One region of the Staphylococcus gallinarum genome, then DNA from elsewhere that is predicted to be linked to it. Evidence: riboswitches for the same ligand, from Rfam matches in the RefSeq annotation. Region 1 holds a riboswitch; each other region holds the start of a gene.
The links. A riboswitch is a leader RNA that binds a small molecule or an ion and turns the genes downstream of it on or off. The one in region 1 is predicted to bind thiamine pyrophosphate.

Region 1 (4,298 bases):
CCCTTCAAAGTTTACGTTTTTCAGTAACTACTTTAAAGGGAGCATCACTTCATAGCATAGTTCTCTTATTTTAAGAATGGGAATTTTCGCCCAAAACTCTATCTCTAACGGTAAATCCTACTACCTTTTGAAACAAATTCTTCAGACTTTTGTTTCAATCCTTCTTCTTTTAAATCATTGTGCTTTCTTAAATCGTGAGAGATACGCATCGAACAGAATTTAGGCCCACACATACTGCAGAAATGGGCAACCTTTGCTGCTTCAGCAGGTAGTGTTTCATCATGATATGAACGTGCCTTATCAGGATCTAGCGACAGATTAAATTGATCGTACCATCTAAATTCAAATCGTGCTCTACTAATTTCATCATCTCTTTGTTGTGCTCCTTTGACACCTTTTGCCAAGTCAGCTGCATGTGCTGCAATCTTATACGTGACAACACCTTCTCTCACATCGTCTTTATTAGGTAATCCCAGATGCTCTTTTGGAGTAACATAACAAAGCATTGCTGTACCATAACTAGCAATTTGGGCTGCCCCGATTGCAGACGTAATATGGTCATAGGCTGGTGCAATATCTGTTGTTAATGGACCTAATGTGTAAAAAGGCGCTTCTTGACAATGGAAATCAGCTAAGTCTTGATTTTCCTTTATTTTATGCATCGGAACATGTCCTGGCCCTTCAATCATCACTTGTACGTCATATTCCCAAGCTATTGCAGTTAATTCCCCTAATGTCTTTAATTCCAGAATTTGGCTCTCATCATTTGCATCATATATTGACCCGGGTCTTAATCCATCTCCAAGAGAAATTGCAATATCATAACGGCTCATTATTTCACAAATTTCTTCAAAATGTGTATATAAAAAGCTTTCTTCATGATGCGCTAAACACCATTGTGCCATGATAGATCCACCTCTTGAAACAATACCAGTTAATCTATCCACTGTTGTCGGGACATAACGTAATAATACGCCTGCGTGTATCGTGAAGTAGTCAACGCCTTGTTCTGCTTGTTCAATTAAAGTATCGCGATAAATTTCCCAAGTTAAGTCCTTAGCAGAACCATCTACCTTTTCTAATGCTTGATAGATAGGCACAGTGCCAACAGGAACAGGGGAATTTCTCAATAGATATTCTCTCGTAGCATGGATATTTTTACCAGTAGATAAATCCATAATCGTATCTGCCCCCCAATGAATGCCCCAAACCAACTTTTCTATTTCAGCTTCTATAGAAGAACTGACTGCCGAATTACCAATATTAGCATTTATTTTCACTTGAAAGTTTTTACCTATAATCATTGGTTCTGATTCAGGGTGATTGACATTATTAGGAATAATCGCACGTCCTCGTGCAATTTCTGAACGCACATATTCAGGTGAGACATCTTCTCGTTTAGCTACAAATTTCATTTCTTTCGTGATAATACCTTGTTTCGCATAATGCATTTGTGTAACATTTTGTCCTGTTTTTGCCTTTTTCGGTTGATATTTAAATGGTGTCTCGACAAATTTTTTATGATTATTAGATTTAAATCCGTTATCCAGTGAGACAATTTTCCTACCTTCATATTCCAATGTATCATTTCTATCTTCTATCCATGGTGTTCTTAATTTGGGTATACCTTTTTGCACGTCAACTGTATAACTAGTATCATGATATGGACCTGCAGTGTCATAGACTAACACCGGTTTGTTAACCGTTGTTCCTTCTTCTGTTACTGTTGGTGAAAGTTGTATCTCTCTAAATGGAACTTGAATATCTGAATCTTCTCCACTCACCCAAATCCTTTGACTTGATGGAAATTGCTTTTTTAATTCTATTTTTTCTTGTTTCATAAAAAAAACTCCTTAGCATTTTATTATTGCTAGGAGACCTGGTCGAAAATCACATATTTAGTGAAGCGACAGTAAATAAAAATCTACTCTATAGACTTTCCATTTATACTGTACTTTTCTGCTTCCCTACGCTGGTACTAACCAGATCAGGTTCAAAGGGTTGAGACTAATGTCTCTTTCAGCTAACAAGCACCCCTAGCAATTCTTATTAAATTCTAAATTAAACTTAACACTAATAAAAAATAATTACAAATAAATTTGAAAATTAATATAAACATAATCTAATACAATAAGTACCTAGGATTCTGTTTAACAAACAGAATCCTAGGTACTTATATTAATGTTCTGTTCTATTTTAATGTAAGTGTTTTGCATTCCATTTATAAATCATATAATCTGCTGCTATCATCAATAAAGTAATTAATGTAAAGGCCATGGTTACATCGCCTAAGAAATGTGCACCAATACGTAAACGACTCACACACATGATAATAGTAAACATAAATGCAATAATAAACATACGCTTTTGGGCAACACGTGTTTTAAAGTAAAATGCCCAAAACATTAAATAAGCCGCATCAGTTGTATGACCAGATGGAAATGAACTGTGACCAGTATTACCATTGATTGTAAGCCAATTTGTAAAATGTGCGCCGTCATGACCAATTTCATAAGGTCTTGCTCGCCCCCATAATTCCTTCAAACTATCAATCGTTTCTAATCCTACTAATAATACAAAAAAGCTAACAAATGCAACGCGAACTAATCTTTCTATCTCTGTTTGAGTCACTTGTTGTAACCAAAATTTTGTAACAAATAATGTAATTAACATAAGTAAAATGAATGTGATTAAGAAACTTAGCCCCATTGGTAATGCATTACTGGTATCACCTTCATTACTAGCCACACCTAATGGCTTATGTCGTTCAATATTGTCCATTGTTGCAAAGATATATTTAAATGTTTCAGATACCAAAGTATTAGCTTTTATCAAAGTATAAATAAAAGATAAAAATAAAATGATATATTTAATCAATTTACTTTCAAACTTTGAAAACACATAAAAATTCAAAATAATCATTGAAAGAATCAAAATAACAGTTGGCGGAAAAAGACCTAAATCTTGAAATACTGTCCCAAAGATTGAATTTTGATTCATAAAATGTTTAGATACTGGCAAATCAATAAATAAAGCGAGTACTAAAATAATGCAAAATACAGGTAATGCAATTGCTGTGAACCTTTTTGAAATAACCATGATGCCCTCCTAATTAATATCTTTTAATAATAATTTTAATAACTATTTTATTATTCATGAATTTTATTACTGCTTAACCATACCCATTTTATGCTTATGTATGTTTGAATTAACTAAAATTTTCATGATCTTTGTAGAGATAACTGCAATCTTTTTATATTATTGGAAGCCTAAATTCCATAGTGAAATTCTAAATGTGACATAACTGTTAGGTCACAATATCATTTATTCATGATATATTATTTGTGTAGCGAATATAGTTTTTTTAATTTTAAAGTTCTCCTTATTTTTATAAGCATATTTAGCTTCGCTAAATATAAAAAAAGCAGTAAATTCATGTCGACTTAAACATGAATTTTACTGCTTTTTTATTTATGATTTAACTCTAGCCATTTCACCATTTCGCTCACATTACTTACCGTTATCGTTGGTGTTGGACCGTTTACATCAAACTTTTTATTTGTTCGATTTACCCAAGCTGTATCAAATCCAAAGTTACTAGCACCAGTAATATCCCATGAGTTTGAAGAGACAAATAATATATCTTCTCTATTCATATGATAATACTCTAATACAAGTGCATAACTTGCAGCACTCGGTTTATATTGTTTAATTTCATTAACACTAATAAGTGTGTCGATATAACCACCTAGTTCTGAATTATCTATGAGTGGCATTAACATATTATCATTACCATTTGATAGTATACCTACATCAATATTTTTATCTCTTAAATTGGCTAATGATTTAGGTATCTCCTTGTAATAATTTAAATTAAAAAACGCTTCAAACAATCTATTAATATCTTCTCTATTATATTGAATATCATAAACATTTAAAGTATGTCGTAGTGAGTCTTTCGTCAATTCATCAAAAGGGATATATCTTTGCATAACCTGCCTCATAAACATATGTCTTAATTGAGTCTTTTGCCATAACTTAGTAATCTTTGTTGCAGTATCTTCATCAAACTCAATCATTTCATTTTTTAATGAATCCATATCAAACAAAGTACCATACACATCAAAAATAATAGCCTTATACATACTTTCCCTCCTCTGCAACTCCATAAAAATGAAACTTACTTATTATTTTACACAATAAACACACATTCAAAACAATTTAGAATTAAATTTGTTTACGAATCTTGTAATTTTAGTTAATTTATTATCAATAAATATTATATTTGTTCGACAACC
Region 2 (4,298 bases), 320 kb from region 1:
GCGATGCCAACGTCTGTCAATAGTTCTGTGATTGCCCAAGAATATGATAATCACCCAGAGTTAGCAGCTGAAATTGTCTTTTTATCCACGTTATTAAGTTCTGTGACAGTTGTTGTGGTCATCTACTGCTCAAAGTTATTATTTTAAACCGAATTAATAAACTCATATGTAGTGAATTTATGCTGAATATGCAGTGTTCAAGAAATACTTAAGCATAATCTAACATAGGAATATGTACGAAAAAATGGAGTAGTATCAGTAAATCGATTTGTCCAATCGACATCTGTACTGCTCCATTTCTTTATATCTAAAGCATATGTTTAAGTACAACTTTAGATATTATATTAAAAAGCTATAAATTTAAAATTCTACAACAGAATATTGCTTTAATACTTTTTTGAATGGACTTGGTTCACTTTCGCCGCTTTTAATTTTTTTATTCATTTCTTTATGTTCTTCGACGTGTTCAGGTCTTGCTACCCAAGTTTGGAAATCTTTTTTCTCTTGCCACTTACTAACAATGACATATTCAACTTCATCAGCCTTTGATTTCGTCCACACTTCAGCATCAATGAGCCCTTTAACGTTGTCGTTTAATTCAGCTAAATTCTTTTTGGCTTTATTGTATAATCTATCTTCATTTTCTTTATTTGTAGAAAATGCGACTTCTGTAATAAACATGTATTTCCTCCTAAAGTTAAATATTTATTAATGCTAGCACTTTTAAATTTTTTTCTCTAGTAATTTTAATTGAATTTGATTTTTTATTTAAACGTGTTATAAATATGTCGTATAAAAAATTAAAACGTATAACATGCTATTTTTTATCAAAAAAATACTTTGAAAAGGGACGATGCGCATGATTGATGCAGTATTAGGAATTGATATAGGCACTGGTTCTGTAAAGGTTATAGCTGTAAGTAGGCAAGGAAAGGTCATACAAACTGTGAGCGAACATTTAAAAATGATTCAACCTCAAGCAGGATATAATGAACAACGACCTGATGATTGGGTAAGTGCGACGATTCAGTGTATTAAAAAAATACTACAAGATCCGGAAATGGCGAATGTTAAGGTACATGGCATATCATTATCTGGTCAAATGCACAGTCTTGTAATACTTGATCAACACAATCAACCTATTCGTAATGCAATCTTATGGAACGATACTAGAACGACTGAACAATGCGTAGAAATAAGGCAGAAATTGGGGGACTATGTGTTAGAAAATCCTGTTTTAGAAGGGTTTACGTTAACGAAATTATTATGGATTAAAGCAAATGAACCTGAAAACTGGGCGCAAATTGCTACATTTTTATTACCCAAAGACTATGTTAGATATAAATTGACGGGCAATCTTCATATGGAGTATTCGGATGCATCGAGCACTCTGCTCTTAGATCCTGTGCTAGAAACGTGGTCGGAAGAATTGGCCACGCACTTTACTGTAGATCACATACTTCCGAACCTGGTGGCATCAGAGGATTTTGTTGGCTATGTAACTCCAGAATTAGCTCGGAAATTAGGGTTGAAAGAGGATGTAGCTGTCTTTGCTGGTGGAGGAGATAATGCTTGTGGTGCCTTAGGGGCAGGTGTTATCAAAGACGAACAAACATTATGTAGTATTGGAACTTCTGGTGTTGTATTAAGTTGTGATAGTAATGCAAAGACTCATTATCGACATAATTTGCATTTTTTCAAACATGTTATCCCTAATCAATCCTATGTGATGGGTGTCACACTTGCTGCGGGTGATAGTCTCAATTGGTTGCGTAGTAATATCTTGTATGATGTATCATATGAGCAAATTTTTAAAGAGGCAAATGCATCGGATATAGGGAGTAATGGTTTGTTATTTGCGCCTTATTTATCAGGCGAACGGACACCCCATGGAGATTCGAGTATACGTGGTAGCTTTATCGGGCTCAGTGCATTGCACACTAGGGGTGATATGGCACGTGCAGTAATAGAGGGTATCACCTATTCCTTGTATGAGTCCATTTGTCTATTAAGAGCAAAGGGTAAGGCAATATCAGAGGTGGTGGCCATTGGTGGAGGCGCTAAAAATGATTTCTGGTTACAACTGCAAGCAGATATGTTTAATGCTAAGGTAAAGCGATTGAAGTATGAGGAAGGGCCATGTATGGGAGCGGCTATACTCGCGATTAAAGGTCTAAATTGGTATAACAATTTAGATGCTATCATGGAGTCATTTATCTGTTTTGAGCAAGTATTCTATCCGAATCAGAACAGCCACGAACAATATCAACAATACTTTGAGGTGTATAAAAAAATATATACACAAACGCGTGAATTGACTTCAAGTTTGTTGTCATTATCAAAAAAATAAAAATTTGTTGCTTGAAAATTAAATTTGAAAACTATAGCATAGAGTTAACTTATAATTTATCAAGTGAATTAAGTTGAACTTGAAAATAAATACATAATGAGTTAAGTTTAAATTAATTATATATGTCATTTACATGTGACGTATGCAAGTTTAAAATTTCATAGAAACCACTGGAAGTGCCTTTATTAAAGGCTGAGACCGATGTAGTGACATAGGGATTCCTTGAACCTGATCCAGTTTGTACTGGCGTAGGAAAGTGGCGTTATAAACAATTAGTATTCGTTCATTCAACGTTATTTTTCTACACAGAAAAATAACGTTTTTTTATTTATTAGAGGTGAAAGGCATGTTTGTAGCGATAACAGCAGATAAATATTTAGCAAGAAAGGATATAATGCATTATTTAGCTATTGAAGCACATATTGATTATTTGATTGTTAGAACTCCAATGTCATCAGACGAATTGGTTGATTGGATTAATATGTTGCTACAGTATCAATTTCCTAAAGAAAAAGTAATTATTCATGAAAATATAGATGTTTTAAATCGTTGTGCTTTAACCGCGATTCATTTTAAAGAATATAATAATCAAGATTTATTTTTTAAGCAGCGCTTTCCACATATTCAGGTGAGCAAGTCAACGCACCATAGTAGAATGGTTGCTGAGGCAGCGCAACGTGGTTTAGATTTTGTCTTGTTTAGTCATATCTTTGAAACGAAATCCAAGCCAGGCATAGCACCACGGACAACTGACGAAATTAATGCGGCATTGCAATATGATATTCCAGTGGTCGCGTTAGGTGGCATTAATCATCGAACAATTGCTCAGTTGCCAAATGGCTTTGATGGTATTGCAGGCATCTCACTTTTTGAAAAAGATAATGTTGCACATTTAGAGCAATTGAAGGAGGTGTGGCATGCATATGTATGATGTCATCATTATTGGTTCGGGTGTTATGGGCATGTCGATAGCGAGAGCATTGAGTGAACATTCGGTCCATGTAGCTATAATTGATCGAGATATACCTGGCATGCATGCCTCGTATAAGGCTGGTGGGATGTTAGGTGCACAAAATGAATTTACTCAAGAATCAGCGCTCTATCATATCGCGCGTAAATCACAACAAATGTTTCCAACACTAGCAAGTGAATTATTGGATGAAGTCGCTTTAGATATTGAATATTTAAACAGTGGCTTAATTAAAATAAACGCCTCGAAAGCTGATGCGCATGACATTCAATTGCAGTATCAATTTTTAAAGCAATATAATGACCAGATTGAGTTGCTAACGGATTCAAGATTATGTGAATTGACCAACGCTAAGGTTATGAACAATGGCAAACAAGCGATGTATATACCGGACGATCATCAAGTCAATGCTAATCGATATACGAAAGCACTGCTTGAGTCTATAAAAAGGCGGAACGTGGAACGTTGTTATCATACGGAAGTGCATCATATTGAATCACTTAAACAAGGTTACAAAGTGAAGACACAGAATGGTTCGTTTTATGGTAAAAAGGTTATCGTCGCTGGTGGTGCATGGAGTGGTAGGTTAGTGTCACCCCACTTACAATCGCATAATGTTACAGGTGTCAAAGGTGAAGCGTTACTCGTAGAACACCCAACATTGAATTTGAATACAACGTTATTTATGACGAATGGTTGCTATATCATTCCAAAGTTACAACACCGTTACATGATTGGTGCTACAAGTTACTTTGATGATTACTCTGTCGGAGTGTCGTCGGTAGGAAGAGATTGGCTCTTACATCAAGCATCGACTATTGTACCTCAATTAAAAGATAGTCAGATGCTACATGAATGGTCCGGAATACGACCTTATAGTAAAGAAGAACGTCCAGTTATGGATGAGGTGGCGCAAGATTTGTTTGTTATCACAGGGCATTATCGCAATGGAATCTTATTATCGCCATATATTGGTGC
Region 3 (4,298 bases), 430 kb from region 1:
TGTCTCAATGTATAAATATGACATTCAAAAACTACCGAAATCGACTGTGCTTGTTCCAATTTACTAATATGTTTTATCGTGGCATCAAACAATGCAGGATCATTGGCTGGACGTGTAATAACTACACGGATATCTAGTAGTGTTTCATCGTCCATATATTTTTTCATTGTTTCATAATGAAAATCTGAAATGACGATTTCAAGCAACCAGCCAGTGCCACTACTCTCTTTATTGATAATGACACCATCATCTAATTCGTATTCAGTTACACCACCATTTTCTGATACAATTTGAAATCGAACGGCTTTAAAGGTCTTCATCGTCTTCACATCCAATTATAATTTTTAAAATCTACGATATTTCTATTTATAGTAGTATTATAACGTAATTTTAATTGAGAAAGGTAATATTTATAAAAATGTGATGAATCTACTCTTAATATATGTATATAATTGTGTTTTGACTATAAAGACCGCTTTGCATATGATAAGGCTATGAAGGAGGTGACACATGATTAATAACATTGTCATTGTCGGTAGACTGACAAAGGACCCACAAATATATGAGAAGGAGGGAAAGAAATTAGCTACGTTCTGTGTAGCTGTTAATCGGAGTTACAAAGACAAAGACCAGAATACCATTTGTGATTATTTATATTGTAAAGCATTCGGTAAACTAGCTCATAATATTGAACACTATATCAACCAAGGTTCACTAGTCGGCGTTACTGGCCAGTTACAATCTAGTAAATATGAGAAAGAAGGTCAGACACATTTTGTATCTGAAATATTTGTCGAATCAATTAAGTTCATGTCTAAACGTGCTACGAAAGAAAGTACATCACTTTATGAAACTATCCCACTAGATGCGCAACAACAATTAACCGAACAATCTGAAATAGCAAACAATAAATTATTTGAAATTGTTTAATACATCCACTTTATAACAAATAATCCCTTTTATAATCCATTCAAATTAATATACATTTAATCCTACTATTCATTATACTTTTCAGGCTATTCTTCTCTAATGATTGAAATTGAGAAGGATAGCTTTTGTCATGTTGAAAATAAAGATAATCACATTCAAATAGAGTGTAATAACACACCAAAAAACACTGTTGTGACAGTTTTTATTGACTGAATAGTCAGATAAATTACAATAATATTACGCAGTTAATAACAATCACAAACGCTTAAAAGCTTTCATAGCAATCTAAAACAGTTTAAATTCAAAAAATATATAATTTTTTTGATGTAACTAGGATGTAAAAAAGACTGTTGTTTTTTTATTTCTCTGTAACCTACAGGTATGTTTTGAATGTTATAGTTGCTTTAGCAAATTAATCATAAAACTAATTACCTTATAGGAGGAATTTTTAGAAATGAAAAAGACAGTAATTGCATCAACATTAGCAGTAGGTTTAGGAGTAACAGGCGTTGCAGCAGGAAATTCAGCAGACGCTTCAGAACAAGGTGTTAATAAAGCTGAGTTAGCGCAATTAGCTCAATCAAATCCACAACAATTAAATGAATCTCCAGTACATGAAGGTTCATATAACTATAACTTTAACTTAAACGGTGTCAACTATAACTTTGAATCAAATGGTGAAACATGGTCATGGAGTTATGGCGAAGGCGCTTCAAATAATAATTCTGGTTCAACTGAAGTTGAACAACCACAACAACAAACAACTACACAAACTGAACAACCAGCTCAAGAAGCAGCACCACAAACTGAACAAACACAACAACCACAACAAGAAGCAACAACACAACAAGCTTCAACACAACAAAGTTCAAGTAGTGAAGAATCAACTGGTTCATCAGTAAATGTAAATAGTCATTTACAACAAATCGCACAACGTGAATCAGGTGGCGATCTTAAAGCTGTAAACCCATCAACAGGTGCAGCAGGTAAATATCAATTCTTACAAAGCACTTGGGATTCAGTAGCTCCTGATGAGTACAAAGGCGTATCTCCAACAGAAGCTCCAGAATCAGTTCAAGACGCAGCAGCAGTTAAATTATATAATACAGCTGGTGCTTCACAATGGGTAACTGCATAATATATATGAAATAAGTTATTTTAAGCTCACTCCAGACTAGGGGTGAGCTTATTTTGTGAATTGGACTTTATTGCAATGTTATAAACATTTTGTTATGTTTAAATAAATATAAAGATTAAAAAATACTACTAGGGGAGCCAAATGGCTGAGATGAATAAATTCAGACCCTTACAACCTGATTTGGTTAGTACCAACGTAGGAAAGTAGTGCAATTTATAGTAGGTCATGTTTTGTTACGACTTCTATAGATTTACTACATTCCTATTGTTGGAATGTAGTTTTTTTTATTATAGGAGGACTTTGATTTTGTTATTTTCAGAAGAATTAAAAAAAGCAGCAGCACCTATTTTAAATGACATATATGATGATCCATTTATCCAAGACATGCTCCATGGAGAGTTGTCGTACGAGGCGACAAAATTTTATTTAAGAGCAGATGCGTCTTATTTGAAGGAATTTGCGAATATATATGCATTGTTGATACCAAAAATGCCTGAATTGACAGATGTTAAGTTCTTAGTTGAACAAATTCAATTTATAGTAGATGGTGAAGTTGAAGCACACGAAATTCTTGCGGATTATGTGCAAGCTCCATATGATGAAATCGTTAAAGAAAAGGTTTGGCCCCCAAGTGGAGACCATTATATAAAACATATGTATTATTATGCCTTTGCTAAAGAAAATGCAGCATATACAATAGCTGCTATGGCACCTTGCCCATATGTATATCAAGTGATTGCTAATAGAGCACTTCAAGATCCAGAATTAAATACAGATTCAATTTTAAAACAATGGTTTGACTTTTACAGTACTGAAATGGATGAATTGGTTAAAGTCTTTGATGATTTAATGAATAAATTAACAGCACATGTTAGTAAAGATGAACGAAATGAAATTAAAGAATCATTTTTACAAAGTACGATACATGAAAAAAACTTTTTTGCAATGTCTTATAATCAAGAGGCATGGTCATTTGGAGGAGATAAAGATGAATAAACCTAAAATAGCTTTGACAATAGCAGGTACTGATCCTACAGGCGGAGCAGGTGTTATGGCTGACTTGAAATCATTTCATGCATGTGGTGTTTATGGTATGGCGACAATAACAAGTATTGTTGCTCAAAATACAAAAGGCGTACAACATATTCATAATTTAGAAACAGAATGGTTAAAAGAACAATTAGAAAGTGTCTTTGATGATGAATTGCCTCAAGCTATAAAGACAGGGATGATTGCATCTAAAGAAATGATGGAGTTAATTGCACAATATTTACAAGCATATCCAGAAATTCCATATGTCATAGATCCAGTGATGCTTGCAAAAAGTGGAGATGCCTTAATGGATGACGAAGCAAAAGCAGATTTACAGAATATCTTATTACCATATGCCACTGTTGCAACGCCAAATATCCCGGAAGCAGAGGAAATTGTTGGATTTAAGATTAATTCTGAAGCAGATATATATAAAGCAGGAAAGTTATTTATCGAAGAAATTGGAAGTAAAGGTGTTGTGATAAAAGGTGGACATTCTACAGATTTAACGACTGCTAAAGATTACTTGTTTACCACGGAAGACGTTTTTACGTTCGATTCACCTCGTTATGAAACAAAGCATACACATGGTACAGGTTGTACATTTTCAGCAGTTATTACAGCAGAATTAGCCAAAGGCAAATCAATTTATGCTGCTGTGCAAAAAGCTAAAAACTTTATAGCGTTAAGTATTAAACATACACCAGAAATCGGACAAGGTAGAGGACCAGTAAATCACTTTGCATATATGAAAGAAGTGGGGTTAGATGATGAATAATTTAGATAAGATAAAAACCATGCAGCCATTAATTATTTGTTATACCAATGGCGTTGTTAAACATTTTACTGCAAATGGCTTACTGAGTTTAGGGGCAAGTCCGGCAATGAGTGAAGCACCTGAAGAAGCGACAGAAATGTTATCCGTTGCACAAGCATTATTAATCAATATTGGCACAATTACTAAAGATAGAGCGAAAGATATGTTAGAAATTGCTAAAATTGCAAATAAAGTTGGTACACCTGTGATATTTGATCCAGTTGCAGTTGGTGCATCTGATTTTAGAAAACAGTTCTGTAAGCAATTTATAGAGGAAATTGATATCGCAGTCATTAAAGGTAATGCTTCTGAAGTACTAACACTAATCGATGATGAAACAACGATGAAAGGTACAGATAGTGATGTGAATTTAGATGCAAT

Region 2: it holds a riboswitch for thiamine pyrophosphate, as region 1 does, so the genes downstream of both, JN168_RS00755 (thiamine phosphate synthase) here and thiC (phosphomethylpyrimidine synthase ThiC) in region 1, are expected to answer to the same signal.
Region 3: it holds a riboswitch for thiamine pyrophosphate, as region 1 does, so the genes downstream of both, tenA (thiaminase II) here and thiC (phosphomethylpyrimidine synthase ThiC) in region 1, are expected to answer to the same signal.

The regions. Positions count from the first base shown of each region.
Region 1 covers NZ_CP069082.1:492,526-496,823, reverse strand. The annotation lists gene thiC (phosphomethylpyrimidine synthase ThiC) at 105-1,841, opposite strand; TPP riboswitch at 1,948-2,048, opposite strand; gene JN168_RS02045 (phosphatase PAP2 family protein) at 2,197-3,099, opposite strand; gene JN168_RS02040 (haloacid dehalogenase type II) at 3,468-4,145, opposite strand.
Region 2 covers NZ_CP069082.1:174,057-178,354, forward strand. The annotation lists gene JN168_RS00740 (AEC family transporter) at 1-147, shown strand, start outside; gene JN168_RS00745 (antibiotic biosynthesis monooxygenase family protein) at 361-681, opposite strand; gene xylB (xylulokinase) at 860-2,350, shown strand; TPP riboswitch at 2,513-2,622, shown strand; gene JN168_RS00755 (thiamine phosphate synthase) at 2,697-3,281, shown strand; gene JN168_RS00760 (NAD(P)/FAD-dependent oxidoreductase) at 3,274-4,298, shown strand, end outside.
Region 3 covers NZ_CP069082.1:918,365-922,662, forward strand. The annotation lists gene JN168_RS04125 (YwpF-like family protein) at 1-320, opposite strand, end outside; gene JN168_RS04130 (single-stranded DNA-binding protein) at 511-930, shown strand; gene JN168_RS04135 (transglycosylase family protein) at 1,385-2,068, shown strand; TPP riboswitch at 2,189-2,287, shown strand; gene tenA (thiaminase II) at 2,375-3,064, shown strand; gene thiD (bifunctional hydroxymethylpyrimidine kinase/phosphomethylpyrimidine kinase) at 3,057-3,878, shown strand; gene thiM (hydroxyethylthiazole kinase) at 3,871-4,298, shown strand, end outside.